One region of the Streptomyces sp. NPDC087428 genome, then DNA from elsewhere that is predicted to be linked to it. Evidence: riboswitches for the same ligand, from Rfam matches in the RefSeq annotation. Region 1 holds a riboswitch; each other region holds the start of a gene.
What was found. Region 1 has a riboswitch for thiamine pyrophosphate ahead of ACIO3R_RS11765 (purine-cytosine permease family protein). Riboswitches for the same ligand answer to the same signal wherever they lie in the genome.
Positions count from the first base shown of each region.

Region 2: it holds a riboswitch for thiamine pyrophosphate, as region 1 does, so the genes downstream of both, thiC (phosphomethylpyrimidine synthase ThiC) here and ACIO3R_RS11765 (purine-cytosine permease family protein) in region 1, are expected to answer to the same signal.
Region 3: it holds a riboswitch for thiamine pyrophosphate, as region 1 does, so the genes downstream of both, thiO (glycine oxidase ThiO) here and ACIO3R_RS11765 (purine-cytosine permease family protein) in region 1, are expected to answer to the same signal.
Region 4: it holds a riboswitch for thiamine pyrophosphate, as region 1 does, so the genes downstream of both, ACIO3R_RS29605 (thiamine ABC transporter substrate binding subunit) here and ACIO3R_RS11765 (purine-cytosine permease family protein) in region 1, are expected to answer to the same signal.

Region 1 covers NZ_JBIUXR010000005.1:24,278-31,825, forward strand. The annotation lists gene ACIO3R_RS11750 (sulfatase-like hydrolase/transferase) at 1-104, opposite strand, end outside; gene ACIO3R_RS11755 (ROK family transcriptional regulator) at 310-1,533, shown strand; gene ACIO3R_RS11760 (formylglycine-generating enzyme family protein) at 1,530-2,498, shown strand; TPP riboswitch at 2,545-2,639, shown strand; gene ACIO3R_RS11765 (purine-cytosine permease family protein) at 2,630-4,012, shown strand; gene ACIO3R_RS11770 (MFS transporter) at 4,044-5,759, opposite strand; gene ACIO3R_RS11775 (TMEM175 family protein) at 5,901-6,554, opposite strand; gene ACIO3R_RS11780 (FAD-dependent oxidoreductase) at 6,896-7,548, shown strand, end outside.
Region 2 covers NZ_JBIUXR010000010.1:358,974-366,521, reverse strand. The annotation lists gene ACIO3R_RS23290 (LacI family DNA-binding transcriptional regulator) at 1-538, shown strand, start outside; gene ACIO3R_RS23285 (metallophosphoesterase) at 712-1,770, shown strand; gene ACIO3R_RS23280 (hypothetical protein) at 1,953-2,777, shown strand; gene thiC (phosphomethylpyrimidine synthase ThiC) at 2,840-4,654, opposite strand; TPP riboswitch at 4,647-4,780, opposite strand; gene ACIO3R_RS23270 (YibE/F family protein) at 4,851-6,197, shown strand; gene ACIO3R_RS23265 (SsgA family sporulation/cell division regulator) at 6,279-6,716, opposite strand; gene ACIO3R_RS23260 (IclR family transcriptional regulator) at 6,818-7,548, opposite strand, start outside.
Region 3 covers NZ_JBIUXR010000002.1:367,486-375,033, reverse strand. The annotation lists gene pknB (Stk1 family PASTA domain-containing Ser/Thr kinase) at 1-807, opposite strand, end outside; gene ACIO3R_RS05420 (thiazole synthase) at 930-1,724, opposite strand; gene thiS (sulfur carrier protein ThiS) at 1,727-1,951, opposite strand; gene thiO (glycine oxidase ThiO) at 1,948-3,126, opposite strand; TPP riboswitch at 3,124-3,236, opposite strand; gene ACIO3R_RS05405 (NAD(P)/FAD-dependent oxidoreductase) at 3,428-4,612, shown strand; gene ACIO3R_RS05400 (peptide-N4-asparagine amidase) at 4,731-6,479, shown strand; gene ACIO3R_RS05395 (Rv2175c family DNA-binding protein) at 6,522-6,887, shown strand; gene thiE (thiamine phosphate synthase) at 6,983-7,548, shown strand, end outside.
Region 4 covers NZ_JBIUXR010000015.1:101,694-109,241, forward strand. The annotation lists gene ACIO3R_RS29590 (response regulator) at 1-112, shown strand, start outside; gene ACIO3R_RS29595 (ABC transporter ATP-binding protein) at 126-1,151, opposite strand; gene ACIO3R_RS29600 (ABC transporter permease) at 1,154-2,767, opposite strand; gene ACIO3R_RS29605 (thiamine ABC transporter substrate binding subunit) at 2,854-3,957, opposite strand; TPP riboswitch at 4,040-4,156, opposite strand; gene rlmN (23S rRNA (adenine(2503)-C(2))-methyltransferase RlmN) at 4,198-5,304, opposite strand; gene ACIO3R_RS29615 (hypothetical protein) at 5,377-5,658, opposite strand; gene ACIO3R_RS29620 (hypothetical protein) at 6,088-6,615, shown strand; gene ACIO3R_RS29625 (phosphatidate cytidylyltransferase) at 6,687-7,548, opposite strand, start outside.

The DNA.
Region 1 (7,548 bases):
AGGGCGTCGAGGGCGGGGGTGTCGACGAGCGGGTTGCCGTAACAGCCCAGGGTGTCGACCCGGTGCTGGTCGGTCATCAGGAACAGGACGTTGCGCGGAGCCACTCGGGCCGCCCTTTCGAAAGGTCGCTCACTGTGCTGCGGGACCCGGCCGATGCCCGGTCCGGTGGTGCTTCGGCGCGTGCCGGAGCAGCCGAATGACCGGAACTGTAGGGACGCCGACTTTTTTACGTCAACCCTTGGGAATAAACATTGTGTGAATTCGTCCCGCGCATTGACAGAAACACCTTGACCGATCGACCATGCGTCCATGACGGAACGCACCGATGCCCTGCAACGCCTGCGCAGGGCCAATGAAGCCGCCGTACTCGGTGAACTGCGCAGGTCGGGCGCGCTGAGCCGCGGCGAGCTGAAGGAGCGGGTCGGGCTCTCCCGTACCACCCTGTTCGCGATCGTGTCCGATCTGCTGGAGCGCAAGGCCGTCATCGAACAGCCGGCCCCCGATCCGGAGCAGCCGCGCGGCCGCGGCAGGCCGGCCCTGGAGATCTCCCTCAACTCCCGCGGGGCCGAGCTGATCGGCATCGACCTCCAGCGCCACCGGATCCATGTGGTCGTGGCCAACTGCGCCCATGAGATCGTCGGCCGCTCCAGCGCCCCCGTACCGGCGGAGAGCGGCGCCGCCGAACGGGCCGCGCAGGCGATCCGCGCCGTCGAGGACCTGGTGCGGCGCGAGAACATCAGCCTCGCGCCCGTCGAGGGCATCGGCCTCGGTCTCCCCGGCTTCGTGCAGAACCCGGCCTCCGGCGACCCGCGCACGATGACGCCGTTCGCCGGCCACGTCGCCGCCGAGCTGGGCAGGCACTTCGACGCCCCCGTGCTCACGGACAACAACTCCCGGCTCGCCGCACTCGCCGAGGTGACCTGGGGCGCCGCCCGCGGATTCGACAACGCTGTCTATCTGCGCTGGTCACAAGGGGTCGGTGGCGGACTCGTCGTCAACGGCGCACTGGTGCACGGCGCCCATGGCGCGGCCGGCGAGATCGGCCACACCAGCTGCGATCCCGAGGGCAAGCCCTGCCACTGCGGTGGCCGAGGCTGTCTGGAGGGGCTCATCTCCGTCCCCGCCCTGCTCGCCGCCTGCGCCGACCGCGGGGTCACCGCCCGCGACGCCGCGGAGCTGATCGCCCTCGCCGCCGAGGGCCAGCCGGACGCCGCCGACGTGGTCCGGACCGCGGCCGTCCTCGCGGGCCGGGTCCTCGCCGCCCTCGCCGCACAGGTCGACCCCGAGTGCATCGTCGTCTACGGCGAACCGGCGGCCCTGGACGGCCTCGTCCTCACCCCCATCCGGGAGCAGCTCGCCGCGCTCTCCCTGCCCTCCGCCCCCCGCACCATCGAGGTGCGCGGCTCCACCCTCGGCGGTGAGGCGGCCGCGCTCGGCGGCGTCGCCCTGCTGCTGCGCACCACCGGCCAGGATCTGGCGGAACTGCTCGACCGGCCGGCACCCGGCGCGCCCGGCGGGGAGGCCGCCCGGTGAACGCCTGCTGCGGGCCCGCCCGCGAGAGTGCGCCGACGGCGACCGCCGCTCCCCCGGCGGAGTTCGCCGTGCCCGTACGCGGCACGGCCGAACTCCTGCGCGGCATGGTCGCCGTACCGGGCGGACCGTTCCTGATGGGCGGCGAGGACGAGGACGCGTTCCCGGACGACGGCGAGGGACCGGTACGTGAGGTCACGACCGGGCCGTTCCACATCGACGCGGCCTGCGTCAGCAACGCCCGGTTCGCCGTCTTCACCAAGGCCACCGGCTACCGCACCGAGGCCGAACTGATCGGCTGGTCCTACGTGTTCGGCGCCTTCGTGCCCCCGGCGGCCCGCCATGCCGTACTGCCCGGAACGGTACCCGGCGCCCCCTGGTGGCGTGCGGTGACCGGGGCGCACTGGCGGGCGCCGGAGGGACCGGGCACCTCGATCGGCGACCGCCGGGACCACCCGGTGGTCCACATGTCGTGGAACGACGCGACGGCCTACGCCCGATGGGCCGGCAAGCGGCTGCCCACCGAGGCCGAGTGGGAGAAGGCGGCCCGCGGCGGACTCGTCCGGGCGCGGTTCCCCTGGGGCGACGACCTCACCCCGAACGGCCGGCACCGCTGCAACATCTGGCAGGGCGACTTCCCGGTACGCAACACGCGCGAGGACGGCTACGCGGGCACCGCGCCCGTCAAGGCGTACGCCCCCAACGGCTTCGGCCTGTACAACGCCTCGGGCAACGTCTGGGAATGGTGCGCCGACCGCTTCAGCGCCGACTGGCACCGCGCGGACCGCCCCGAGACCCGCACCGACCCCGCCGGACCGCCGCACGGCGAGAACCGGGTGCTGCGCGGCGGCTCGTATCTCTGCCACCGCTCCTACTGCAACCGCTACCGGATCGCCGCCCGCACCTCCAACACCCCCGACAGCACGACGGGCCACGGCGGCTTCCGCTGCGCGCTCCAGGTGTACTGACCCCCGCATCGCGTCGCGATCCGCGCACCCGGCTATCCTGACCGCCGCACCGGACACGGGGTGCCCCGCACGAGGGCTGAGAACACACCCGTCGAACCTGAACCAGTTAGCACTGGCGGAGGGATGTCTTCATGTCATTGCCGTATGCCCGCGACCCGCGGCCCGCGTTCGACGGGCGGATGCCCAGCGCCCCCGGCGACCTGCGCGTCGAGGCGCACGGGATAGCCCCGGTTCCCGAGGACCGCCGCTACGGCGGGCCCGGCCGGCTGTTCACCGTCTGGTTCGCCCCCAACCTGACCATGACCGGCGTCTTCACCGGTACCGTCGGCATCGCGCTGGGCCTGGACTTCGCCACGGCGCTCACCGCCGTCGTGCTCGGCACACTCGTGGGCGCCGCGCCCACCGCGTATCTGGGGACCTGGGGCAGCCAGACCGGCGCCGGGCAACTCCCGCTCGCGCGGCTGGCGTTCGGCCGCGGTGTGGTACTGCCGGGCGCGCTCCAGTGGCTGTCGTCCATCGCCTGGGACGCGCTGATCGGCCTGTTCGGCGGGGAGGCGCTGGCCCAGTTGTGCGGCTGGCCGTTCTGGCTGGGGGTGCTGGTCATGATGGCCGCCCAGGGCGCGCTCGGCGTACTGGGGTACGAGGTGATCCACCGGCTCCAGACCGTGATGACCTTCGTCCTCGCGGCCGCCTTCGCGGTGCTCGCCGCCAGGCTCCTGCACGGCGTCCACCCGGCCGCCACCGGCTCGGTGCACGGCGCCGACCGGGCGGGCGCGTCCGTCCTGACCTGCGCCATCGCCCTGAGCCTGGCGCTGTCGTGGGCGCCGTACGCCAGTGACTTCAGCCGCTATCTGCCGCGCACCACGTCCCGGCCGCGCATGTTCTGGTGCACACTGCTCGGCATCAGCGGCTCGTTCGTGGCGGTCCAGACCCTCGGCCTGTGGGGCGCCGCCGTCTTCACCGACCAGACCGCACGCGGCATCGACACCCTGCTGGGCGGGGGCGCTCTCGGAGCGTTCGGGCTGCTCGCCGTGGCACTCGCCGCACTGTGCAGCAACGCCATGAACGACTACAGCGGATCGCTGGCCCTGCAGACCATGGGGGTCCGCCTGCCGCGCCCCGTCGCCGCGGCACTCGCCGCCGCGCTCGGATTCCCGCTCGTGCTGTGGATGCACGCGGCCGACACCACGGCCCGCTTCCAGAACGTGCTGCTTCTCGTCGGCTACTGGATCCCCGGGTTCGTCGCGATCGTGGGCGTCGACTGGCTCGTCCGGGCGAGAGCCCGCGGCGGCTCCCCCGTCGACCTGGCCGCCGAGAGCTCCCGGCGTCAGCCGTGGTGGCCGGCGGTCACCGCCTTCGCCGTCGCCTTCGCCGCGGCGGTGCCGTTCATGAGCACCGGCCTGTACGTGGGCCCGGTGGCGAAGGCGCTGCACGGGGCGGACCTCGCCTACGGGGTGGCGTTCCTCGCCGCCCTGGCCGTCTACGCCCCGCTACGGCTGCGCCGGCGCGGGTGACGGTCCCCGGCAGGCCGTGAGCCGCGCGGGGTCATGCCTTCGTGGTCGCCGTCTCGCCGTGGATGTAGCGGCCGCCTCGGAGCAGCGAGACGACCGCGGCCACCAGGCACGCCGCGACGGCGAAGTCGAAGGCGACGGAGAGGCCCCGCTCGAACGGTTCGGAGATCAGCGTCGGGAAGAACGCCCGTCCGGTGAGGTAGTCGGCGTGGCTGACGGGCAGATGCTCCAGTGTCTCCGGGCCGAGCAGGCTGCGGACGGGGTTGTATCCCAGGAGGGCCGCGAACAGCACGCCGACGGGCGGCAGGGCCGCGACGCGTGCCGCGTCGGCGGACGGCACGCCCTGCGCGGTGAGTCCGTGGGCGAGCGTGTCCGGCAGTGAACTCGCCAGCCCGGCGATCATCAGCGAGAAGAAGATGCCGATCGACAGCACCGTGGCCGAGTTCTGGAAGGTGGTGCTGATTCCCGCGCCCACGCCGCGCTGGTCGGGCGGCAGACTGTTCATGATCGCCGCCCGGTTGGGCGAGGCGAACAGCCCCATGGCCAGCCCGTTGACGAGCAGGATCAGGGCGAAGACGGGGTAGTCGAAGTCGACGGGCAGTTCTTTGAGCGCCACGAAGGTGGCGGCGGCCAGGAGCATCCCGCCGGTGGTGAAGAGCCGGGCGCCGAAGCGGTCGGAGGCCCATCCGGAGAAGGGGCCCGCGATCAGGAATCCGACCGTCAGGGGCAGCATGTAGATGCCGGCCCACAGCGGGGTCCGCTCGAAGTCGTAGCCGTGCCGGGGCAGCCAGATTCCCTGGAGCCAGATGATCAGGATGAACATCAGACCGCCACGGCCCAGGGATGCCAGGAGGCTCGCCACGTTGCCCGCCGTGAAGGCCCGGATCCGGAACAGTCCCAGATGGAACATCGGCTGGGCGACCCGGGTCTCGATCAGGCAGAAGAGACCCAGCACGGCCACCCCGCCGGCGATCGCGGTGATCACCCAGGGATTGGTCCACCCCATCGTGTTGCCGCCGTAGGGCTGGATGCCGTACGTGATGCCGGACAGCACGGCGATCAGACCGACCGCGAAGGTCAGGTTGCCCCACCGGTCGATCCGGGCCGGGGTGCGGACCCCGGTGTCGTGCAGCTTCAGATAGGCCCAGATCGTGCCGAACAGCCCGATCGGGACGGACACCAGGAACACCAGGTGCCAGTCGAAGGGACCGAGCAGCCCGCCGAGCACGAGTCCCATGAACGACCCCGCGATGGCCGCGACCTGGTTGAGCCCCAGAGCGAGACCGCGCTGCCGGGCCGGGAAGGCGTCGGTGAGGATGGCGTTCGAGTTCGCCATCAGCATCGCTCCGCCCACGCCCTGGAGCACCCGCATCCCGATCAGCCACAGGGCGGCGGCGGTGCCGTGCATCCAGGTCGCCGCGAGCAGTACGGAGAACACCGTGAAGACCGCGAACCCCAGGTTGTACATCCGGACCCGGCCGTACATGTCGCCCAGCCGGCCGAAGCTCACCACCAGGACCGCGGTGACGACCATGTAGCTCATGATCAGCCAGAGCAGCAGACTCGTGTTGCCCGGTCGCAGGGGGTCCACTCCGATGCCGCGGAAGATGTCCGGCAGCGCGATCAGGATGATCGACAGGTTGATCGTCGCGATCAGCACACCGAGCGTGGTGTTGGACAGGGCGATCCACTTGTAGCCCGGCCCCAGTGGGTCGTCGGCGCCGCCGAGGCGTACGGCTGTGCTCTGCATGGGACCGTCCCGCCCGTCGGAGGTACCTCGGCCGCGTACGGGTGCCAAGCTATGGCCGGACCCCCATGACGGCCAGTCCGGATGCTCCGGTGAGGCGGCCGTTCGCCCGCTTGAGGCACGGGTCGCGTATCCCGGAAGCGGTCAGGGGCCGTTTCTGATCACTGGTACACCGTGGCGGTGGCGGCCGAGGATGTAGTGGGCGGGGATCAGCGTGAGCCAGAACAGCATGGCTGCTTCCGTGCTGACGTAGGCCAAGGGGATGGAGAGGCAGAAGATCAGCACTCTGGAACCGAGTTGGGCGGTGAAGGAGCGGCGGCCCGTGGCGGCGGATGATGATGCGGGCGACGGGCGCGCCTGGCGTTGCGTGATCAGCAGCAGGATCGTGTGCACCGCGTGGGTCGCGGCCACGGCACCCGCGTACAGGGCGACCGCTTCGGGTTGAGAGGCGTACTCGGCCAGGAGCCCGGTGGGAAAGGGCAGCAGGGCGACCAGGCCGAGGCCGAGAAAGATCAGGCGGGTGACCACGGCGGTCTCGGTGGGCAGTGTGGTCAGGATACGGCGGTGGTCACGCCAGAATCCGGCGATGAGGGTGAAGCTGAGGGCGAAGGCGCCGACGTCGGGAAGCGCGTCGCTCAGGGCTCTGTGGAATGCGGCATCTCCCAGGTCCGTGGGGATCGCCACGTTGATGACGAGCAGTGTCATCGCGATGGCGTAGATGCCGTCGGACAGAAAGACCAAGCGTGCCATGCCCGGGTCGTCGTCGTGGGGGCGCGCCTCTGCCACTGGCTCCGTCATATCGACGACAGTAGGGCGCTCTGCCCTGACCGCGACGCATTGAGCACGACTTGTACTGCTTCGTCCGTGGACGGCGGATGAACACCGGACACCGGCCTCCCCCGGGACGCGGATCGAGGGTGGGCCACACCTCGGCGCCCACGGTTTCCCGCCTTCCCCTGGCCGACGCCAGGGCCGCGAGGGAGAAACGGCCGAAATTGATCGAAAATCAACAACACAAGTTACCCGTAGGTACTCATTGACTCGACCATCCGGGGGTTCTTATTGTTCCGTTCAATCGAACGGCGTACCTGTGAACGGAACGGTCCCGGTCGCCACCCCCCGTTTGGGAGGGAGTAATAGTGACAAGATCTGACGTCAGTACCCTTCTGTCCCCCTTCGAGCTCGGTCAAGTCCACTTGCGCAACCGGGTGTTCGTTCCCGGGCACACGACGAATTTCGGCCACGCCAACCACCCCACCGAGCGTCATGCCGCGTACCACGGGGAACGGGCTCGCGGGGGTGTCGGGCTCATCATCACCGAGGGCATCCGGGTCCACCCGACCAGCGCCGGCCGCCACATCAGCCTCGGCAGCTTCGACGACTCCTCCATTCCGCACTACGCGGGCGTCGCCGAGTCCGTACAGGTCCACGGCACGCGGCTGTTCGCCCAGCTGCTCCACACCGGCCGCCAGGCCGCGGGGGACGCCACCCGCACCGCCGCCTGGTCACCGGGGACCACCCCCTGGGCGGCCGGGAGCCACATACCGCACGCCATGGGCCGCGACGACATCTCCACCGTCGTGACCGCCTTCGGCGCCGCCGCCCGGCGGATGCGGCAGGCCGGCTACGACGGTGTCGAGATCCACCTCGGGCACGGCCATCTGATCGAGCAGTTCCTCTCCCCCTTCACCAACACCCGCGCCGACGGTTACGGCGGCGGCCCGGACGGGCGGCTCCGGTTCACCCGCGAGGTGCTCGCCGAGGTGCTCGCCTGCGCGCCCGATCTGCCGAT
Region 2 (7,548 bases), on a different contig from region 1:
CGACCACCTCGCCGCCGCCGGGGCCCGCCGTATCGGGCTGCTCACCGGCACCACCACCGACACGTACACCCGGCTGTCCACCACCGCGTACCTGCACTGGTGCGAGCGGGTGGGCCAGGATCCCGTGTACGAGTCCTACCCCGCCCACGACCCGTGCGCGGGCGCGGTGGCCGCCGACCGCCTGCTGGCCCGTCCGGACCGCCCTGACGCCGTCTACGGGCTCTTCGACCCCAACGGCACCGATCTGCTCGCGGCGGCCCGCCGGTACGGTCTGCGCGTCCCTGAGGACCTGCTGCTGGTCTGCTGCAGCGAATCCACCGTCTACGCGACGACCGAGCCGCCCATCACCACGCTCTCGCTCAAACCGCGCAGGATCGGCACCGCGGTCGTACAACTGCTCATCGACGCCATCGAAGGCGTGGACCAGGACGGCCCGGTGGAGCAGGTGATACCGACGGAGCTCATCGTCCGGACCTCCTCGCAACGCCGTCCGCCCCGCACCACGGTCAGCGCGCCACGCTCCCCGGCAGGGGATTGATCAGACCAATTGGGACTAATCGACCGGATAACCCGGCATGCGTTCGGATTGACCACCCCTGGTGCGTCACAGAGCACGATTCGCATTCCTATGATGGGCGGACGACACCGCGGACCACCCCGACCAGCAGGGCCCGTCAGGTGTACGGCGGCGCGACGGTGGTGGAGGGGTCGATGACACAGGGGGCCGGTCAGGAACCCGCGGTGCGGACGGCGACGTTGCGCGACTTCCGCGTACCGCCCTATGCGCAGTCCCCGGCGCCGCCTGCGGCTCCGCACCCGGGGAACGCCTTCCCGGAAGGTGAGCCGCCGGTGGGGTACACCCCCACAGAGCGCGACCTTCCGGTGATCACCCGCGACACCACCGTCCAGGTGCGGGCCGTGCCCGAACCGCGGCCCGCCCAGGATCCGGAGCTCGGCCCCCTGTACGTGGTCGGCGACGTCCACGGCTACCTGGACGAACTCCACGCCGCCCTCGCCGAACAGGGCCTGATCGACGCCGAAGGCAACTGGTCCGCGGGCAACGCGCGGATCTGGTTCCTCGGCGACTTCACCGACCGGGGCCCCGACGGCATCGGCGTCATCGACCTCGTGATGCGGCTGTCCGCGGAGGCCGCGGCCGCGGGCGGCTACTGCAAGGCCCTGATGGGCAACCACGAGCTGCTGCTCCTCGGCGCCAAGCGGTTCGGCGACACCCCGGTGAACTCCGGCGCGGGCACCGCCACCTTCCAGGCCGCCTGGCTGCTCAACGGCGGCCAGAAGACCGACATGGAGCGGCTCCAGGACGTCCACCTCCAGTGGATGTCCCGGCTCGACGCGGTCGTCGAGGAGGACGGGCACCTGCTGATGCACTCGGACACGACGGCCTACCTCGACTACGGAACCACCATCGAGGACGTCAACGACACGGTGCACGCCATTCTGACGCGGAACGACGCCGATGAGTGCTGGGACCTCTTCCGCAAGCTCACCAAGCGCTTCGCCTTCCGCGACGAGTCGGGCCCGCAGGCCGTCCAGCAGCTGATGGCGGCCTACGGCGGCCGACGCGTCGTCCATGGTCACAGCCCCATTCCGTATCTGCTCGGCGAGGTCGGCTCCGAGGACGGCGAGGACAGCGCGAACCCGCTGATCGACGGCCCCCACGTGTACGCGGACGGGCTCGCCATCGCCATGGACGGCGGAGTGACCATGGCCGGAAAGCTACTGGTCGTCCAACTCCCCCTGCATGACTGACGGTCTTCGGGGAAGACGCATGAACGACCTGACCATGCCGACCGCTGGGCCTATTTCCGGAAACCCCCTGTCACCCTGTGCCGTGGGCGCTCTACCATCGGCGTACCAGTAGCAGGCTCTCCTCCGTTTCCGCCAAACTGCCCGGTCGAATCGGGCATTCAGGCCCTACGGAGCATCGGGGGATGCACATGAACAGCGCTCCGCACCTGCTGACCGAGGACCGCCCCGAGTACGAGCGGATCCTCGACGACGCGCTGCGTCACGCCCATGAACGACCAGATCTGGCCGCAGTCGGCGAACAGCTCAACCCGGTCCAGCTGCGCACCATGGCGATGGCCGCCACCGCCCTCATCACCGCCACGGCCGCCACCGAGTACGAGCACTATGTGAAGGCCCGCGAGGAGCTGCGCGCCACGGCCGCCGACACCGACCGGGACGCCGTCCGGGGAACCGGCGCCGACGATCCCGACCGGTCGGGCGCCGGCATAGGAGCCGTCGTCACCGTGCTGGCCCCGGTGCTCGCCGGCACGGCCGCGGTGATCTTCCTGCTGGTCGGCTACATCCTGAAGATGCTGAGCCCGCCACCGTCCTTCGCGGGGACCATGGTCGGCGCGGGCTGGTTCTTCGCGGCGCTCACCGCGGCCGCCATCCTGATCGCCGCCATCGGCCTCCTCATCACCGCCCTGCGGAACGGCTCCACCTCCCTGGCCGCCGACGACCCGGGCGAGGAACTGCCGGAGGACGTGGCCCGTGCCCGGGAGGCCTGGCGGCACGCGCTGCTGGAACGGGGCATCCTGCCGTTCCTGCGGGACGCGCTCGCCGACCCCGGCGCCGCCCCCGCCGCCCGCACCCCGTACCCCTCGGCCAACCGCATCCCGAAGATCGGCTACAGCAGGCCGGACTTCTCCAGCCCGGACGACGGCCCGGCGGCCGCGCCCCGGCCGACCTTCACCAGCCCGGACTTCTCCAGCCCCGACTTCGGCGGCCCCGAACACGAGATGGACTGACGGGTCGGGGGGCGCGGGGCGCGTCGTACCGGCGCGAGCCCGCCGGTACGAGGCGCCGTGCCTCAGTCCGCGATCGGCAGGTAGACCCGGTTGCCCGCGGCCGCGAACTCCTTGGACTTCTCCGCCATGCCCGCCTCGATCTCCGACTGCGAACCGCCGTGCTCACGCCGGATGTCGTGCGAGATCTTCATCGAGCAGAACTTCGGACCGCACATCGAACAGAAGTGCGCCGTCTTCGCCGGCTCGGCCGGCAGCGTCTCGTCGTGGAACTCCCGTGCCGTGTCCGGATCGAGCGCCAGATTGAACTGGTCCTCCCACCGGAACTCGAACCGGGCGTCCGACAGCGCGTCGTCCCACTCCTGCGCCCCCGGGTGCCCCTTGGCGAGGTCCGCCGCATGGGCCGCGATCCGGTAGGTGATGACCCCGGTCTTCACATCGTCCCGGTTGGGCAGGCCGAGGTGCTCCTTGGGCGTCACGTAACAGAGCATCGCCGTCCCCCACCAGGCGATCATCGCGGCGCCGATACCCGAGGTGATGTGGTCGTACGCCGGCGCGACGTCGGTGGTCAGCGGGCCGAGCGTGTAGAACGGCGCCTCCTCGCAGATCTCCTGCTGGAGGTCGATGTTCTCCTTGATCCTGTGCATCGGGACATGCCCCGGGCCCTCGATCATCGTCTGGACGCCGAACCGCTTGGCGACCGTGTTCAGTTCGCCGAGCGTGCGCAGTTCGGCGAACTGCGCCTCGTCGTTGGCGTCCGCGATCGATCCGGGGCGCAGCCCGTCGCCCAGCGAGTACGTCACGTCGTACGAGGCGAGAATCTCGCAGAGCTCCTCGAAGTGCTCGTACAGGAACGACTCCTTGTGGTGCGCGAGGCACCACGCGGCCATGATCGAGCCGCCCCGGGAGACGATGCCGGTCTTGCGTCGGGCCGTCAGCGGAACGTACGGCAGGCGCACGCCGGCGTGGACCGTCATGTAGTCGACGCCCTGCTCGGCCTGCTCGATGACGGTGTCCTTGTACATCTCCCAGGTCAGCTCCTCCGCCCTGCCGTCGACCTTTTCGAGGGCCTGGTAGAGGGGCACGGTGCCGATCGGCACCGGGGAGTTGCGCAGAACCCACTCACGGGTGGTGTGGATGTTGCGGCCGGTGGAAAGGTCCATGACCGTGTCGGCGCCCCACTTGGTCGCCCAGGTCATCTTGTCCACCTCCTCCTCGATGGAGGACGTCACCGCGGAGTTGCCGATGTTGGCGTTCACCTTCACCAGGAACCGCTTGCCGATGATCATCGGCTCGATCTCCGGGTGGTTGACGTTGGCCGGTAGCACGGCCCGGCCCGCGGCGATCTCCTCGCGCACCACCTCGGGCTCGACGTTCTCCCGGATCGCCACGTACTCCATCTCCGGGGTGATCTCCCCCCGGCGGGCGTACCCGAGCTGGGTCACCGGGCGGCCGTCCCGGCTGCGCCGCGGCCGGCGGGGACGGCCGGGGAAGACGGCGTCCAGATTGCGCAGTCCCTCCCCGAGCTCTCGGCTTCGCTCGGGCAGGGGAGACCCCGTCCGCGGTGAGGTGTGCTTGAGCCCGTCGTCCTCGGGCCGGGCGGCCCGGCCGGCGTACTCCTCTGTGTCGCCCCGGGCGATGATCCAGTTCTCCCGCAGAGGCGCGAGCCCGCGGCGGACATCGGTGTCGATGGCGGGATCGGTGTACGGCCCCGACGTGTCGTACAGCGCCACGTCCTTGCCGTTGGTGAGGTGCACCTGACGGACCGGCACCCGGAGGTCCGGGCGCGAACCCTGGACGTATCCCTTGTGCCAGCCGATGGACTTCCCGGCCTCGTCGCTCTGATTGGAGGCAGGCGTGCGTGCGTCCGCTGTGGTCATGAGACCTACTCCCTACGCCGGCATTACCCGGTAACAGGTTCGGCGGTCGGCGCAGCGTGTCCCGTACGGACGTACGGAGATCAGCGCCCTCTCAGCCCGGTGCTCCGAGCTCCCGCGTGTGCAAAGGTGCCACCACGCTAACGCCCTCGCGGGTGTGCTGAACAGAGGGCCCTGTTCTTCTTGCGATGATCGGCCGGTGACGTCCCCTCATACCGTTCCCGAACAGCCGGGCCATCAGCACACCCACTCGCACAGCCACAGCCACGGCCCCGCCGCCCCCGTGTCCAAGCACCTGCGCAAGGTGATCGCCGCCGTGCTGATCCCGTTCGCGGCCGCGGTCGCCGTCGGTCTCGTGGTGCTCTGGCCCGGTGGTGCGCCGGCGCACGAGCGCACCGGTGTCGGGTTCGACCGGCAGACCCAGCAGGCCAAGGTGGTGAACATCGACAGGGTCGACTGCAAGGACGTGAACGCGGCCCAGCTTCCCACCAGCGGCGAGACCACGCAGCCGACGGGGGACCCGGCCACCGGTGGCGACGGGGCCGGACTCTGCGCGAAGGCCACGATCGAGGTCACGAGCGGCGAGGACAAGGGGCGCACCTTCATCGAGGTCGTCCAGCCCGACGCACCGCGACAGCTGCGGGAGGGTCAGGGGGTGGTGGTCGCGTACGCCCCCGACGCGCCCCATGACCTCCAGTACTCCGTGACGGATGTGAACCGGAAGTTCCCGATGGCGCTGCTGGCGGGGATCTTCGCCGTGGCGGTGGTCGTCGTGGGCCGGCTGCGCGGGGTCATGGCGCTGGTGGCGCTCGCCCTGTCGTTCGCCGTGCTGACCCTGTTCATCCTCCCGGCCATCCTGCAGGGCTCGAATCCGCTGCTCGTGGCGGTCGTCGGGGCCAGTGCCATCATGCTGATCGCCCTCTACATCTGCCACGGGCTGACCGCCCGCACCTCGGTCGCCGTCATCGGCACCCTGATCTCACTGCTGCTGATCGGGCTGCTCGGCTCGCTCTTCATCGGCTGGGCGAGCCTGAGCGGGAACACCGACGACAGCACCGGCCTCATCCACGGCCTGTATCCGCACATCGACATGAGCGGTCTGCTGCTGGCCGGCGTCATCATCGGTTCGCTGGGAGTGCTCGACGATGTGACGGTCACCCAGACGTCGGCGGTCTGGGAACTCCACCAGGCGGACCCCACGATGAATGCGAAGCAGCTCTACCGGGCAGGGATCAGGATCGGACGGGACCACATCGCGTCGGTGGTCAACACCCTGGTGCTCGCCTATGCGGGCGCCGCGCTTCCGCTGCTGCTGCTGTTCTCGATCGCCCAGAGCAGCATGGGAACGGTGGCCAACAGCGAGCTGGTGGCGGAGGAGATCGTGCGCACACTGGTCGGCTCGATCGGGCTGGTCGCCTCGGTGCCGGTGACCACCGCGCTCGCGGCACTGGTCGTCTCCGCGGACCGTACGGGGGTCGGCGCGGAAGCCGGGGCTTCGGCACCCGTACGGAGTGGCGGAGGACGCCGCCGACGGGCGAGGCCCTGAACAGTCGCTCACGGAGAGTGATTCACCCGTTCGGCAGGTGTGCTGTTCGACCGGCACCCGGGGCTGGCGGGACGATCCCCGTCAGCCGGCGTTCTGTTCCTCGGCCAGAATTCGCCCCAATGCCTCTTCGAGATTGCCCTCGAAATCACCCAGCGTGCACTCCTGCCCGAGGGGGACGAGCTTGTCCGTCCTGTCGAGAAAGGCCACAAGTGGTGCCGTACCTGCCCTGAACAGGGCGCGGTCCGCCCCCACCTGGAGCCGGATGTGGACATCGCACAGCCCTTCGGGCTCGGTCGGCCCGATGTGTACGTCGCCGTCGCCACTGGGGCTGTTGAGGCCGTCGAGCAGCAGCTCACGGCCGAAAGCCCAGGTGACGGGGGCGTCGCCGGGCAGATGGAAGGTCATCCGGATCGCGTACGGATCGCACACTTCGTACCGGAGCTCCACCGGGATACGGAAAGAGAGTTCCTCGGAGACGAGGAAGCTCATCATGACCTCAGCTTGAACCGACTCGCGCATCGTTCAACCCCGCAGTAGATGAATCTGGCCAGGAATGATCCCCCGTGGCCCTATTGACGCCATCGTGGTGCACGCGATAGCAGATCACAAGGAGTGATTTTTCAGATACTGATAGAGAACACGAACGAACGCAAGAGGCTGGCCACTTCGCCACGTAGCCGTTCGACTGCGGGGAGCAACCGTTCTTCCTGGTCGAGAGGTACCGAAATGGCCATCGCCGCCGCCGTGAAACCAGCCGTGATCGGGATGGCCGCGCAAACCGTCCCGAGGGCGTACTCCTGTCGCTCGACGACAGGTTCCATTCGCTCCAGCGACCGCAGCCGTTCAACCAGCGCCGGGCGGTCGCGCACGGAGTAGCGGGTCAGCGGGCGCACCGGATACCGGTCCAGGTGGTCCTCGCGGGCCTTCTCGTCGAGCTGGCTCAGCAGGCACTGGCCGATCGCGTGGGCGTGCCCGGTCTCCTGGAAGGCGGCCCATTCCTCCACCGCGGGCGCTGCCGGGGTGTCGGCGACCGCGACGAGTTCGATCTCACCGTCGCGGTAGACGGCGCAGTACACCGGGGCGCCGATGATGTCCCGCCAGCGGCCCAGCGACTGGGTCATCCGGCTGCGACGGTTCTGCAGGGCGCCGTCGTTCACCAGCCGCTCGGCGGCGGCACCGAAGAGGAAGACGCCGTTCTCCCTGCGCAGATATCCCTCATGGGTGAGGGTGCGCAGCAGGTGGTAGGCGGTGGGCAGCGGAAGCCCCGCCTCCCGCGCGAGCTGTTTGGCCGGCGCCCCGTCGCGATGGGCACCCACGGCCTCCAGCAGCTTCAGCGCCCGCTGCACCGATC
Region 3 (7,548 bases), on a different contig from region 1:
CAGGGCCACCGCGTCGAACGGCCGGACCTCGGGGTCACGCGCGGCGGCGCTCGCGACCAGCTCGTCGAGCTCGGGTGCGAGCCCGGGGACGAGGGCGGATGGGGCCGGGACGTCCTCGTTCAGATGCTGGTAGATGACCTGGGCGGGGGAGTCCCCGGTGTGCGGCTTGGTGCCGGTGAGCATCTCGTACAGCACCACCCCGCACGCGTACACATCGGCGCGGGTGTCCGCGGTGCCGCGCTCGATCTGCTCGGGGGCGAGGTAGGAGACGGTGCCCAGGACGGAACCGGTGGTGTTGGTGACCGTGCCTACGGCCCGTACCAGGCCGAAGTCGGCGACCTTGACCCGGCCGTCGTCGCCTATGAGTACGTTCTCCGGCTTCATGTCACGGTGCACGAAGCCCGCCCGGTGCGCGGCGCCGAGCGCGGCGAGCACCGGCTCCAGGATGTCCAGCGCGGCCCGCGGCTGGAGTGCGCCGCGCTCGCGCAGCACGTCGCGCAGCGTGCAGCCCGCGACGTACTCCATCGCCAGGTACACGTACTGCCCCTGGGCCCCCTGGTCGAAGACCCCGACCACATTGGGGTGCGCGAGCCCCGCCACCGACTTGGCCTCGCGGATGAAGCGCTCGACGAAGGAGGCGTCGGTCGCGAGCGCCGGGTGCATCACCTTGAGGGCGAGCACCCGGTCGAGCCGGGTGTCCATGGCCCGGTAGACCGTGGCCATGCCGCCCACGGCGATGCGGGCATCGACGCGGTAGCGGCCGTCGAGCAGCTGCCCGACGAGAGGGTCCTGGAGGGTCGTATCCACGCAGCGAGTCTACGAGCCGGCGCGGACACGACTGACGGGCCGGGACGATTCCGGACCGGTACCGCAGCCGGGCCGTGACAGGGACACGCTGCCCACCGCTCCCGGAGCCGCGGTGTCCGGCGTCAGAAAGCGGGGCGTTCCGGGTCCAGCGCCGCACGCCCCGCCACCGGCGACGACGCCTCGGCGAAGTGCCGGCGCGGAATCCGCCCCGCGCGGTACGCCAGCCGCCCGCCCTCCACCGCGTGACGCATCGCGGCGGCCATCAGCTCGGGTTCCTGGGCCCGGGTCACCGCTGAGGCGAGCATCACAGCCGCGCACCCCAGCTCCATGGCGAGCGCCGCGTCCGAGGCCGTCCCGGCACCCGCGTCCAGGATCACCGGGACCCGGGCCTGCTCGACGATCAGCTGGAAGTTGTGCGGATTGCGGATGCCCAGCCCCGAGCCGATGGGGGAGCCGAGCGGCATGACCGCCGCGCACCCCACGTCCTGGAGCCGGCGGGCCAGCACCGGATCGTCATTGGTGTACGGCAGCACGGTGAAACCGTCGTCGACCAGGATCTCGGCGGCGTCCAGCAGCTCGATCGGGTCGGGCAGCAGGGTCCGCTCGTCGGCGACCACCTCCAGCTTGACCCAGTCGGTGCCGAGCGCCTCGCGGGCCAGCCGGGCGGTGAGCACGGCCTCGCCCGCCGTGAAGCAGCCCGCGGTGTTCGGCAGGACGCGGATGGAGAGCCGCTCCAGTACGGAGAGCACGGAGCCCCGCACGGTCGGGTCGAGGCGGCGCATCGCGACGGTGGTCAGCTCGGTGCCGGAGGCGATCAGTGAGCGTTCCAGCACATCGAGGCTGGGCGCCCCGCCCGTTCCCATGATCAGCCGGGAGCCGAGGACGGTGTCCCCGAGAGTGAACAGATCGTCGGACACGGTCAGCCTCCCTGGACCGCGGTCAGGACCTCGACCCGGTCGCCGTCGGCGAGCGCCGCGGCGGACCACTGGCCGCGCGGCACGACGGTCTCGTTCAGCGCGGCCGCGACACCCGAGGGCGCCTCGGTCAGGGTCGCGACGAGGGCGTCCAGCGTGGTGCCCGCTGCGACGGCGACGGTCTCGCCGTTCACGGACACGGACACGGAGAGGGGGACGGGCACGGTCATGCGGGCTGCTCCTGTCGTACGGGGGTGGCGGCCGCGAAACGGCCGGGGGAGAAGGGGCGGGCCACCTCGGGGAGCTCGCCGTCGGCCAGCAGCTGCGCCATGGCGTCGCCGGTGACCGGAGTGAGCAGCACCCCGTTGCGGTGGTGCCCGGTGGCGAGGTGGAGGCCGGGCAGTGCGGTGCGGCCGAGCAGCGGGGCGTTGTCGGGTGAGGCGGGGCGCAGACCGGCCAGGGTCTCGGTGAGCGGCAGCTCGGTGATGCCGGGCACCAGCTCGTGGGCGTCGCGCAGCAGCTCGTACACCCCGCCCGCCGTGACGGTGGTGTCCCAGCCCATCTCCTCGCTGGTGGCGCCGATCACCAGCTCGCCGTTCTCGCGCGGCACGAGGTAGACGTGACTGCCCCGGACCACGGCCCGCACGGTGCGGCTGAGGAAGGGGGCGTACGCGGTGGGTACGGTCAGCCGCAGCACCTGGCCCTTGACCGGGCGGACGGGCGGCAGGACGTCGTCGGGCACCCCCGCGAGCCGGCCGCTGAGGCTGCCCGCGGCGAGCACCACCTGATCGGCCACCGGCTCCGAACCGTCGGCCAGTACGGCCCCGGTGGCCCGGTCCCGTGCCACCGAGAGCCGTTCGGCCCGGTGGCGGTGGAAGACGACCCCGGCCCGCTCGCACGCCGTCAGCAGCGCGGCGGCCAGCCGGCGCGGGTCGACCTGGTGGTCGCCGTCGACCCGGAGTCCGCCGCGTACGCCCGGCGCGAGCATCGGCTCCAGGCGCCGGCACTCGCGGCCGGTGAGCCACTCGGACTCCAGCCCGGACCGGCGCTGCAACGCGTGCAGCTCGCGCAGATGGGCACGGTCGTCGGTGTCCAGCGCGACGGCCAGGGTGCCGCAGGCGCGGTAGCCGATGTCCTGTCCGCTCGCCGCCTCCAGCTCGGCCGCGAACGCCGGATAGCGCGCGGCGGAGGCGAGGTTGAGACCCAGCAGCATCTCTTCGCCGTAGTGCAGTTCGGTGACGGCGGCCAGCATCCCGGCCGCGACCCGGGCGGCCCCGCCGCCGGGGCCGGGATCGGCGACCGCGGTGGCCAGACCGCGCTGCGCGGACCGCCAGGCGGTCACCAGGCCGATGATGCCGCCCCCGATGACGAGGACGTCGGACCCGCTCGCGCGGTGGGTGCGCATGGGCATCCAGCCCCTCCCTTCGCCGGCATGACCCGGATCAGGTTCGTACGGTCGGAGGCCGTCCAGCCTCCCTCTCAGCCCGGTGCGTCCGGGCTCCCGCGAGTGTTTCTCCGTGGGTCACCCTAGACCCCGGCTCGTGGCGGGTCCCGGGAGGGCGGTGGGTGCGAGCGCGACCGCGGACCACTTTCCTGACGGGTCGTCAGTTGATTAAGGTGGACGGGTGAACGAGCAGCAGCGGGCAGAGCGGCCGGAGCGGCAGTCGGAGCGGGCGGGGCGACGGGTGGTCGTCGTCGGCGCGGGCATGGCGGGCGTGCAGACGGCGGTGGCCCTGCGGGAGCAGGGCTTCACCGGCGCCGTCACCCTGATCGGTGCCGAACCCCATCAGCCCTACGACCGCCCACCACTGTCCAAGGCGGTGCTGCTCGGCAAGGCCGAGGAATCCGCCTTCGACATCGACTTCGAGGCACTGGGCATCGCGTTGCGGCTGGGCTGCGAGGTCACCGGCCTGCGCGCCGGCGACCATGAGCTGGACACCTCCGCGGGGCCCGTCCCCTACGACGTCCTGGTCATCGCCACCGGCGCCGAACCCGTCGTGCTGCCCGGTTCAGAGGGCGTGCCGGGCGTCCATCTGCTGCGCACCCTGGACGACGCGGCGCGGCTGCGGCCCGTCCTGGAGGCGCGGCACACCGTCGTGGTCGTCGGCGCGGGCTGGATCGGTGCCGAGTTCGCCACCGCGGCCCGCGCCGCGGGCTGCGAGGTCACCGTCGTCGAGGCCGCGGAACGCCCCCTCGCGGGCGCCCTGCCCGCCGAGGTCGCCGCCCCGATGGCCGCCTGGTACGCGGAGAGAGGCGCCGGACTCCTCACCGGGGCGCGGGTGGCCCGCGTCGAGCCCGGCAGCGTGGTCCTGGCGGACGGCCGCACGCTCCCGGCCGACGCGGTCGTCGTCGGGATCGGCGCACGACCCGCCACCGGCTGGCTGGCCGGCTCCGGCATCGGGCTCGGGCCCGACGGATCGGTGACCGCCGACGCGGCGCTGCGCACCTCGCTGCCCGATGTGTACGCCGTCGGCGACTGCGCCTCGTTCCCCTCCGCGCGCTACGGGGCGCGTCTGCTGGTCCACCACTGGGACAACGCCCTCCAGGGGCCCCGGACCGCGGCCGCCCAGATCATCGGCACGGCCGGCGGGGACGGGGCGGAGCCGCCCGCCTATGACCCCGTGCCGTATTTCTGGTCAGAGCAGTTCGGCCGGTTCGTCCAGTACGCGGGTCACCACGAAGGGGCGGACACCCTGCTGTGGCGCGGTGATCCGGCCGGTCCCGCCTGGTCGGTGTGCTGGCTGCGCGACGACGTCCTGGTCGCCGTGCTCGCCGTCGGCCGCCCGCGCGACCTGATCCAGGGGCGCAGGCTCATCGAGGCCGGGGCGCGGCTCGATCCGGAGCGGGCCGGTGACGTCTCCGTACCGCTGAAGTCGGCGGCCCGTCAGTAGCGGTGCGCGCAGCGGACGTTGACGTCCGATATGTGGACAGGCCCTTGGGGCAGGGCGGAGATTGGTGCACTGTACATCTTTTGAAGTGATCATTTTTCACACTCTTCGAAGGATGCGCATGTTTCGGCACAGATGGTCCCGCGCGCTGCGTGGAATCTCCATGGCCTCGGCGTCGGTCGCCCTCGTCGGAGGCGCCCTCGCCGCCCCGGCCCAGGCGGACACCGCCCCCGCGCCCGGTTCCAACCCGGCCGTCGCCTACCAGGACCCGGTCGACGCGACTCCGCCGGTCTCCCGTCCGGATACCGGGCACTGCTCGGTGACGGCCGTCGACCACGACTTCGGCAACACCCTCGGCGGGCCCCCGTACACGACCACGCTCACCCCGCCCAAGAAGTGCGAGGGCCCGTGGAACAAGGTCGTCCTCGACTGGTCGGGCAGCGTGAAGGGGCGCCAGTACGACCGCCTCGCCGCGGTCTTCATCGGCGGCGCGGAGGTCTTCCGCACCAGCACCGCCGAGCCCGACGACGACGGCATCAGCTGGCACGTCGCCAAGGACATCACCGACTTCGCGCCGCTCCTCAAGGATCCGCAGAAGCTCCAGCTCGAACTCGGCAACGTTGTCAACGAGACGTACACCGGCGTGTACAGGATCAAGCTGAAGATCACGTACTACCGGGCCGACAAGCGCCACCCGGCCGCCGCCACGGCCGACCGCGTCGTCCCCCTCGGTGACACCCGCTCCGGCGGCGCGCCCTGGATGAGTGTCGCCAAGGGCGGCTCCACCAGCACCGACGTCACCTTCCCGCGCAATCTGACCGACGCGCGCCTGGAGGTCTACGCCCGCGGCGGCGGCTGCGACGAGCAGTGGTTCGACGCGGTCCCCGACGACCTGGCGGCGACCGCCCCCGACTACCTCTGCGGCGGCGGCCCCTACCGCGAGGTGCAGGTCACGGTGGACGGGCGGGCCGCGGGCCTCGCCCAGCCGTACCCCGTCGTGTACTCCGGCGGCATCGTGCCGACGCTGTGGCGCCCGATCCCGGCCATCGACCAGTTCGGTACCGAGGCGTACGACATCGACCTCACCCCCTTCGCGGGCCTGCTGGCCGACGGCCGGCCGCACGCCATCGGCATCACCCCGTACGGCGCGGCCGACGGCTGGACCATCGACGGTTCGCTCTTCCTCGGTACCGACGCCCACAAGGCCCGCACGAGCGGCGGGGTGACCACCAACACCCTCAGCCACACCCCGGACGTGAAGACCGTCCGGACCCCGGGTGCGAACGGCTCCACCGACGTCTCCGTGTCGACCGGCCGCTCCTGGAGGATCTCGGGGTACGTCGAGACCTCCAGGGGCCGGGTCACCACCACCGTCGAGCAGAAGTTCGCGTACACCAACACGGACAACGTCTCCGCCACCGGCAGCCACCAGGTGATGCACCAGCGCGACCACGGCTCCACCACGGTGACGACCAAGGCCCGCGGCCGCACGGAAGCGCTGCGCGGCACCTGGTCCTACCCCATCGACGTGGACCTGGACATCCCGCTGTACGGCAACTACAACAACTACGACATGAGGGCGGCCGTCACCCAGCGCCGCGTGATCGTCGACACGTCCCGGAGGGGCTCCGCATCCGGATGGCACACGGACGCGGTCACCGACGACACCGTGGACTCGACCGGCAGCATCGTCCGCACCGCGGGTGCCGTCCGGTCGGCCGACGGGGCCTCCACCGAGAAGTACCGGGGCACCACGGACACCGGGGCCTGCTACTCGCGCTCCCTGACGACCGCTCACGGCTGGGTCACGGCCGACCGGCAGCGCCACTGCCGCGTCGCCGACGTGGCCCGCGAGGCCCTGAAGGGCTGAGTCCGGGTATCGACTGTCGGTCCGGGATGGCAGGCTTGTCCCGTGACCGAGATTGACGCAAAGATCGATGCTCTCGTCCCTGCCTGGCTCCACCTGCCCGATATCGCCGAATTGTTCGATATCGAGGTGACGCGTGTGCGGCAGCTGGTCAAGGAGGGCCAGCTGATCGCCGTACGACGTGGTGAGAACCGGGCACTCCAGGTGCCTGCCGCCTTCATCGACGGCGACAAGGTGGTCAAGGGCCTTTCGGGGACCCTGACGCTCCTGAGGGACGACGGCTACTCCGACGAGGAGATGCTGGAATGGCTCTTCACTCCCGACCCGAGCCTGCCGGGCACGCCCGCGCAGGCGCTGAGTGAGAATCGCGGCACGGAGGTGAAGCGCCGCGCCCAGGCGCTCGCCGTCTGACCGACAGCCGTACGGGTGGTGCGGGCCGCACGGTGCGGCCCGCACCATCTCCGCACCGCCTACCGCACGTCATAGCTCTCCGGGGGAACTTCGCCATGCCCACGCCTCGCACGCCGCTGTCCGACGCCCGGCTCTACCTGTGCACGGACGCCCGCAGGCGCCAGGGAGACCTCCCCGAATTCCTCGACGCGGTCCTCTCCGGCGGGGTGGACATCGTCCAGCTCCGCGACAAGGGGATGGAGGCGGCCGAGGAGCTCGACCACCTCGCGGTCCTCGCCGACGCCTGCCGGCGTCACGGCAGGCTCCTCGCGGTCAATGACCGGGCCGACGTCGCCCACGCCATCGGCTCCGACGTGCTGCACCTGGGCCAGGGCGACCTGCCGGTGCCCGCCGCCCGCGCGATCATCGGCCACGACGTGATCGTCGGCCGTTCCACGCACGCCGAGGCCGAGGTCGACGCCGCCGTCACCGAGCCCGGCGTGGACTACTTCTGCACCGGCCCCTGCTGGCCCACCCCGACCAAGCCCGGCCGGCACGCCCCCGGCCTCGGCCTCGTCCGGTACGCCGCCTCGCTCGCCCCGGCGCGTCCGTGGTTCGCCATCGGCGGGATCGACGCCGGCAATCTCGACGAGGTGCTGGACGCCGGAGCGCGCCGCGTCGT
Region 4 (7,548 bases), on a different contig from region 1:
CGCACAGGCGGTGATCCTCGCCTACGAACTGGGCCTGGTCGTGGCCGGCTCCGGCGCGGGCGGCTCCGGCGCGGACGGGATACGGGCGGCGGGGCCGGACGCGGGCCGGTGACCCGTGCGGCCGGTCACCGCACGGCGGGCAGTACGACGCTCTCCGACGCGTCGAAGGTGACGCCGACCCGCGCGCCCTCCTCCGGTGTGGCGCGCAGTGCGCACTCGGCGTCCAGGGCCGGGCCGTGTTCGGGCACCAGTGTCACGGCGACGTGGTTGCCGCGGAAGGTGCGGGCGCCGACGGTGCAGCGCAGACCGTCCTCCGGGGCGCCGATCAGGACTCCGGCCGGACGCACCAGCAGATCACAGGCCCCCTGCGGCGATCCCGCGGGCACCGGCACCTTGCCCCAGTCCGTGTCGGCGGCCTCGCCGGTGACCGTCGCCTCCACCACGTTGTCGAAGCCGAGGAAGCGGGCGACGAAGGCCGATGCGGGACGCTGCCAGACCTCCAGGGGGGTGCCCACCTGGGCGATGCGGCCGTCGCGCATCACGACGACGCGGTCGGCCAGCGCGAAGGCCTCGCCCTGGTCGTGGGTGACCGCGAGCACAGTCGTACCCAACCGGCCGAACAGCGTGCGCAGTTCGACGACGAGGCGTTCGCGCAGGCTGCGGTCCAGCTGGCCGAGGGGTTCGTCCAGCATCAGCAGTTTGGGCCGGGGGGCGAGCGCCCGTGCGAGGGCGACGCGCTGCTGCTCGCCGCCGGAGAGCGCGGCGACGGCCCGCCGCTCGGCGCCGGGCAGCCCCACCAGTTCGAGGAGTTCGACGACCTTGCGGTCCTGCTCGCTCCGGCTCACGCCGTGCATCCGCAGTCCGAAGGCGACGTTGGCACCGACGTCGCGGTGCGGGAAGAGCTGGTGGTCCTGGAACATCAGGCCGAGCCCGCGCCGGTGCACCGGCACCCCGGCCTGGTCCGCTCCGTCGAGCAGTACCCGCCCGCCGTCCGGATGCCGGAGTCCGGCGACCACCCGCAGCAGGGTCGACTTCCCGCTTCCGCTCGGCCCCAGCACGCAGACGATCTCGTGCTCGGCGACCTCCAGGTCCACCGCGTCCAGCGCCGCCCGGTCACCGAAGCGCACGGTGGCCGATTCGAGTGTCAGCATCCCTAGAACTCCCCGGATCGATCGGTGCGGATACGTTCGAGCAGCAGCAGCGACACCGCGCACACGAGCATCAGAATGGTGCTGAGGGCCATCGCCTGGCCGTAGTTGAGATCCCCGGACCGCCCCAGCAGCCGTGCCACGGCGACCGGGAGCGTCGGGTTGTCGGGCCGTGCGATGAACACCGTGGCGCCGAACTCGCCGAGCGACACGGCGAACGCGAAGCCCGCCGCGACCAGCAGTGCCCGGCGCACCAGCGGCAGATCCACCTCGCGCCAGGCCCGCAGCGGCGAGGCGCCGAGCACCGCGGCCGCCTCGCGCAGCCGCCCGTCCACCGCCCGCAGGACCGGCAGCATGGTCCGTACGACGAACGGCACCCCGACCAGGGCCTGGGCGAGTGGCACCAGGATCCAGGAGGTCCGCAGATCGAGCGGCGGCTTGTCCAGGGTGATCAGGAACCCGAAGCCGACGGTGACGGCGGAGACCCCGAGGGGCAGCATCAGCAGGGCGTCGAAACCCCTGACCAGCCGGCCCCCCCGCCTGGTCAGAGCCGCTGCGGCCAGGCCCCCGACGATCAGCGCGATGACGGTCGCGACCAGCGCGTACCGCAGCGAGTTCCCGATCGCCTCCAGCGGCGCGACCAGGAACGTACCGCTGTTCGCATCCGCCGATGCCAGCGCGCGGTAGTAGTCGAGGCCGTGGCCGCCGGACACGTCGAGCGAGCGCTCCACCAGTACGCCGAGCGGCAGCAGGATCAGGACCAGCACGGTCAGCAGGACGCCTCCGAGCAGCGCCCACTGACCCGCGCCGCTCGGCCTGCGGGCAGTCTGCGCCGGGTCGACGAGCTTCAGCGCGGTCTCCCTGCGCCGTACGGTCCAGGCGTGCAGGGCGAGGATGGCGCCGACCGCGGCGAACTGCACGAGCGTCAGCACGGCGGCGGTGGGCAGCGCGAGCAGCTGTGCGGTCTGGCGGTAGATCTCCACCTCCAGCGTGGAGAATCCGGGGCCGCCGAGGATCTGGACGACGCCGAAGGAGGTGAAGGTGAAGAGGAAGACCATCAGCGCCGCGGCGGCCACGGCGGGGGCGAGCGCCGGAAGGGTGACACGCCGCCAGGCGGCGAACCGTCCGGCGCCGAGGACGCGGGCGGCCTCCTCCTGGCGCGGGTCGAGCTGCGACCACAGTCCGCCGACGGTGCGCACGACGACCGCGTAGTTGAAGAAGACATGGGCCAGCAGGATCGCCCACACCGTGGTGTCGAGCCGTACGCCCCACAGTCCGTCGAGGAAGCCGCCGCGCCCCAGCAACGCGAGGAACGCGGTGCCCACGACGACGGTCGGCAGGACGAACGGCACCGTGACGATCGCCCGCAGCAGTTGCTTGCCCGGGAAGTCGAACCGGGCGAACACATAGGCGCCCGGCAGTGCGATCAGCAGGGTCAGCGCGGTCGAGGCGAGCGCCTGCCAGAGGGTGAACCAGAGGACGTCCAGGATGTCCGGCCGGCTCAGCACCTCTCCGAACCGGCCGAACTGCCAGACGCCGTCGGCCTTGAGCCCCCGCCCGACGATCGCCGCGACGGGGTAGGCGAAGAACACCGCGAAGAAGGCGACGGGCACGGCCATCAGACCGAGCCGCACCGCGCTCCCGCGCCGTGACCGGGTACGTGCGGCCTTCCCGCGCGCGCCCGGTCCGCGTACGGGAGTCCTCGCTACTTCACTACGAGCGAGGACCATGACTGGACCCACTGCTCACGGTTCTTGGCGATGGTGTCCGGGGCGACGGTCGCCGGCTTGTCCGCGGTGGCCCCGAACTCCGTGAAGAGTTCCGGCAGCTTCGCGCCCTTGTTGACCGGGCTGACGAACATGTTGAGCGGCATGTCCTCCTGGAACTTCTTTCCGATCAGGAAGTCCAGCAGGGCCTTGCCGCCCGCCTCGTTCTTCGCGCCGTCGAGCAGACCGGCGAACTCGATCTGCCGGAAGCACGTCCCGGTGGCGACCCCGGTCGGGGCCGACTTGGGCTGCGGGTCCGCGTACAGCACCTCGACGGGCGGGCTGGAGGCGTAACTGACGACGAGCGGCCGGTCGGCCTTGGCCTTCCTGCCACCCGCGGAGCCGGAGAACTCCTCGTTGTACGCCTGCTCCCAGCCGTCGACGACCTTGACGCCGTTGTTCTTCAGCTTCTTCCAGTAGTCCTGGTAGCCGTCCTCGCCGTAGGCCGCGACGGTGCCGAGGAGGAAGCCGAGACCGGGCGAGGACGTCGCGGCGTTCTCGGTGACGAGGAGGTTCTTGTACGCGGGCTTCGCCAGGTCGTCGAAGGACTTCGGCGGCGCGAGCTTCTTGTCGGCGAAGTACTTCTTGTCGTAGTTGACGCAGATGTCGCCGGTGTCGACCGGGGTGACCCGGTGCTTTCCGGCATCCAGCTGGACGTCGGACGCGACCTGGTCGAGGCCCTTGGCCGCGTACGGCGTGAAGAGGCCGTTGTCGAGGGCGCGCGACAGCAGGGTGTTGTCGACGCCGAAGAACACGTCACCGCGCGGCGATCCCTTGGTCAGGATCTCCTGGTTGAGGGCGGCGCCCGCGTCCCCGCTCTTCAGCACCTTGACCGTGTAACCGGTCTCCCGGGTGAACTCCTTCAGCACGTCCTTGGACGCGTTGAAGGAGTCGTGGCTGACGAGGGTGACGGTCTTGGAGCCGGTGCCCTTGGTGCCGGCGGAGCCGGACGACGAGTCGTCGGAGCTGCCGCAGCCGGCGAGCGCGGTCGCGCCGATCGCGGCGGCGACGGCCGACACCGCGATCTTCTTGGTGGTGCTCATGTGATTCCTCCTGGGGGTGACCAGGAAGAGACGCGGCCCTGCCCGCACCGGATCGGAACCGGAAGCGGGCAGGGCGCAACAGCTTGAGTAAGGTCCGAACTTCCTACCCGGAATGACCCGGGCGAGGTTCAGAGGGTCTGCGGCCAACCTGTCCTTGGTGCCGCACTCTCAGCGCTGTGGCGCTCCCCTGTCGGAATATGAAGTTGAATTCACGCCCAGGCTACACGGCCGGTTTCGGCCTCAGCGCTCGGATGCCGCCAGCTGCCCGCAGGCGCCGTCGATCTCCTGGCCCCGGGTGTCCCGGACGGTCACCGGCACCCCGTGGGCGGCGATGGCCTCGACGAACGCCTTCTCGTCCTCGGGCCGCGAGGCGGTCCACTTCGAGCCGGGCGTCGGGTTCAGCGGGATCAGGTTGACGTGCACCCGCTTGCCCTTGAGGAGCCGGCCCAGCCGGTCCCCCCGCCAGGCCTGGTCGTTGATGTCACGGATCAGCGCGTACTCGATGGAGATACGGCGTCCGGACTTCTCCGCGTACTCCCAGGCCGCGTCCAGCACCTCGCGCACCTTCCAGCGGGTGTTCACCGGTACGAGGGTGTCGCGCAGCTCGTCGTCCGGGGCGTGCAGCGAGACGGCGAGACGGCACTTGAAGCCCTCGTCGGCGAAGCGCAGCATCGCCGGCACCAGGCCGACGGTCGAGACGGTGATCCCGCGCTGCGACAGCCCCAGCCCGTCGGGCTCGGGGTCGGTGAGCCGGCGGATGGCCCCGACCACCCGCTTGTAGTTGGCGAGCGGCTCGCCCATGCCCATGAAGACGATGTTGGAGAGCCGCGCCGGCCCCCCCGGGACCTCGCCGTCGCGCAGGGCGCGCATGCCGTCCACGATCTGGTGGACGATCTCCGCCGTGGAGAGGTTGCGGTCGAGACCGGCCTGCCCGGTGGCGCAGAACGGGCAGTTCATCCCGCATCCCGCCTGTGAGGAGATGCACATCGTGACGCGCTCGGGGTAGCGCATCAGGACGGACTCGACCAGCGTCCCGTCGTGCAGCTTCCACAGCGTCTTGCGGGTGGTGTCGTCGTCGCAGCTGATGTGCCGGACCACGGACATCAGGTCCGGGAAGAGCGCCTCGGCGAGCTTCTCGCGCGACGCGGCCGGAATGTTGTTCCACTCCGACGGGTCGTGCGCGTACCGCGCGAAGTAGTGCTGCGAGAGCTGCTGGGCGCGGAAGGGCTTCTCGCCGGTCGCGGCGACGGCTTCCTTGCGCTCGGCGGGCGTGAGGTCGGCGAGGTGCCGCGGCGGCCTCTTGGCTCCGCGGGGCGCGACGAAAGTGAGTTCTCCGGGCTTAGGCATGGTTCATCCAGTGTCGCAGACACGCCGGGGTGCGATCGGTCATCGTGCTGCCCGGCCCGCTGAGGGTAGGGGTCACTCCGCGACGAGGGCCCGGATCGCCCGGTCCGGCCAGTGGCCGACGGCTCCGCGCGAGGAGGCGATGCAGGCCGCCACGGTGTCCACGTCCCAAGCACCCGCATCGAGCAGGCCGGCGGCGAGGAGGAGCACGTACGCCCTGGAGGGAGGCACCGGGGTCACTTCGTCGGCCCGCCGGGGGGCCGTGAACGTGGGGACGGGCAGTCCGTCCAGCTGTCCGGCGCACACCAGCGTCTCGTACCGCCCGCTCCCCAGCCGCGCGACGCCTGACCTGAGCACCGGACCGAGATCAAGATCTTCGCCGGGGCTCCTGTACATCTCCTCAGCGGCGAAGTCCGCGAACTGTGACGCCGAGACGAGATGAGCGCGGGCGAAGACCCGCTCCTCCTGTTACGGGTCGCAGAAGGCCCGCCCCGGCGCCGGCCGCCCTCGATGCAGGAGGCGAGCCGGCCGAGACGGGTGTTCGAGCCGCACGAGGTGTACCAAACACGCTGTGGCGCGGACGCCTCCACAGCTCCGGGCTCGATCGAACGCGCGCCGGCCATGATGCCCCTTCCCTGCGGCTCCGCTTCCGTTCCTCCAGCGTCCCGGACACCTGGCAGTGGCCCCGCCCCACACCGGTGGGGGCGGCGCAGCACCCCTGAGCCGGGCCGGACGGGGTACCCGGAGTGACAGGACAGCCCACCGACCCAGCAGGAGGTATCAGTTGTGCACACCGTGAAGCACTGGTTCAGCCGCAGCCTGGCCGCACACGCCCTGGTGCTCTTCGTGCTGGGGCTGGGCCTCGAAGCCGTGTTCCGCCGGGACGATCATCCGGCGTTATGGGCGGTCCGGAGTCTCGTCTACACCGCGGTGGTCATCGGGGTCGTGGCGTACCAACGCCGCAGGACCAGCCGTGCGACCGGCGCGCGGCCCGACACGCTCATCGACCTCGGCCGCAGGATCCGGCACCGCGAGGTGCCGGAGGATCCCGAGGAGCGGGCGGTCATGCGCCGGCTGGTCGAGGACCAGCTCGGGAAGATGGAGCGGGGCAGCCGGTGGCTGCCCTACTGGCTGGGCTTCATGGGCCTGACCGCGGTGGGCATGCTGGTCCTCGGGGTCACCACCGGCTCACCGGCCCTGCCCCTGGTCTTCGGCGTGGGCGTGATCGTGTTCAGCTGCTGGCTCGTGTGGATACGCAAGCGGGCGATCGAGCGGTATCAGCACATGCGCTCGGCCCTGCGGGAACGCGGCTGACCTCACCGGACACGAGTGGGGCCCACCGTCCATGGACGGTGGGCCCCACTCGTGGTGACGCGTACGGACGCTCAGCCGGAGCCGACGAACAGGACCATCAGCAGCCAGACCACCGGGGCGGTCGGCAACAGGGAGTCCAGCCGGTCCATGATGCCGCCGTGGCCGGGCAGCAGCGTGCCCATGTCCTTGATCCCGAGGTCCCGCTTGATCATGGACTCGCCCAGGTCACCGAGGGTGGCGCTGGCGGCGACCGCGAGGCCGAGCAGCAGGCCCTGCCACCAGGCGCCGTCGTCGATCAGGAACTCCATGCACAGCGCACCGGCAACCATCGCGAAGGCCACGGCTCCGAAGAGGCCCTCGCGGGTCTTCCCGGGGCTGATCCGCGGTGCGAGCTTGTGCTTGCCGAACCGCCAGCCGACGGCGTACGCGCCGGTATCGCTGACCACGGTCAGCAGCAGGAAGGTCAGCACCCGCTGCGGCCCGTCGGCCGCGGTCAGGAGCATGGCGACGAAGGTGGCCAGGAACGGTACGTAGAACGCGGCGAAAACGCCGGCCGTGACGTCCTTGAGGTAGCCCTCCGGCGGTTGGGTCATCCGCCAGACGAGTACCGCGAGAGCGGTCAGCGCCATGGCGGCCCAGGCGCCCTCGGCGCCTCGCGCGTAACCGGCAACGACCATCGCCGCGCCACCGACCGCGAGGGGAACGAGCGGCGCCTTGATGCCCTTGCGCTCCTCCAGCCGGGAGGTGAGCTCCCAGAGGCCCACGACGACGGCGACCGCGATCACACCGACGAAGACGGCCTTGACGATGAAGAGCGAGGCGACGACGACGGCACCCAGCCCGACGCCGACCCCTATGGCGGCTCCGAGATCACGGCCCGCACGTTTCTTCTGCGGGGGTGGCGGCGCGGTGGACATGGGCTCCTGCGGCTTC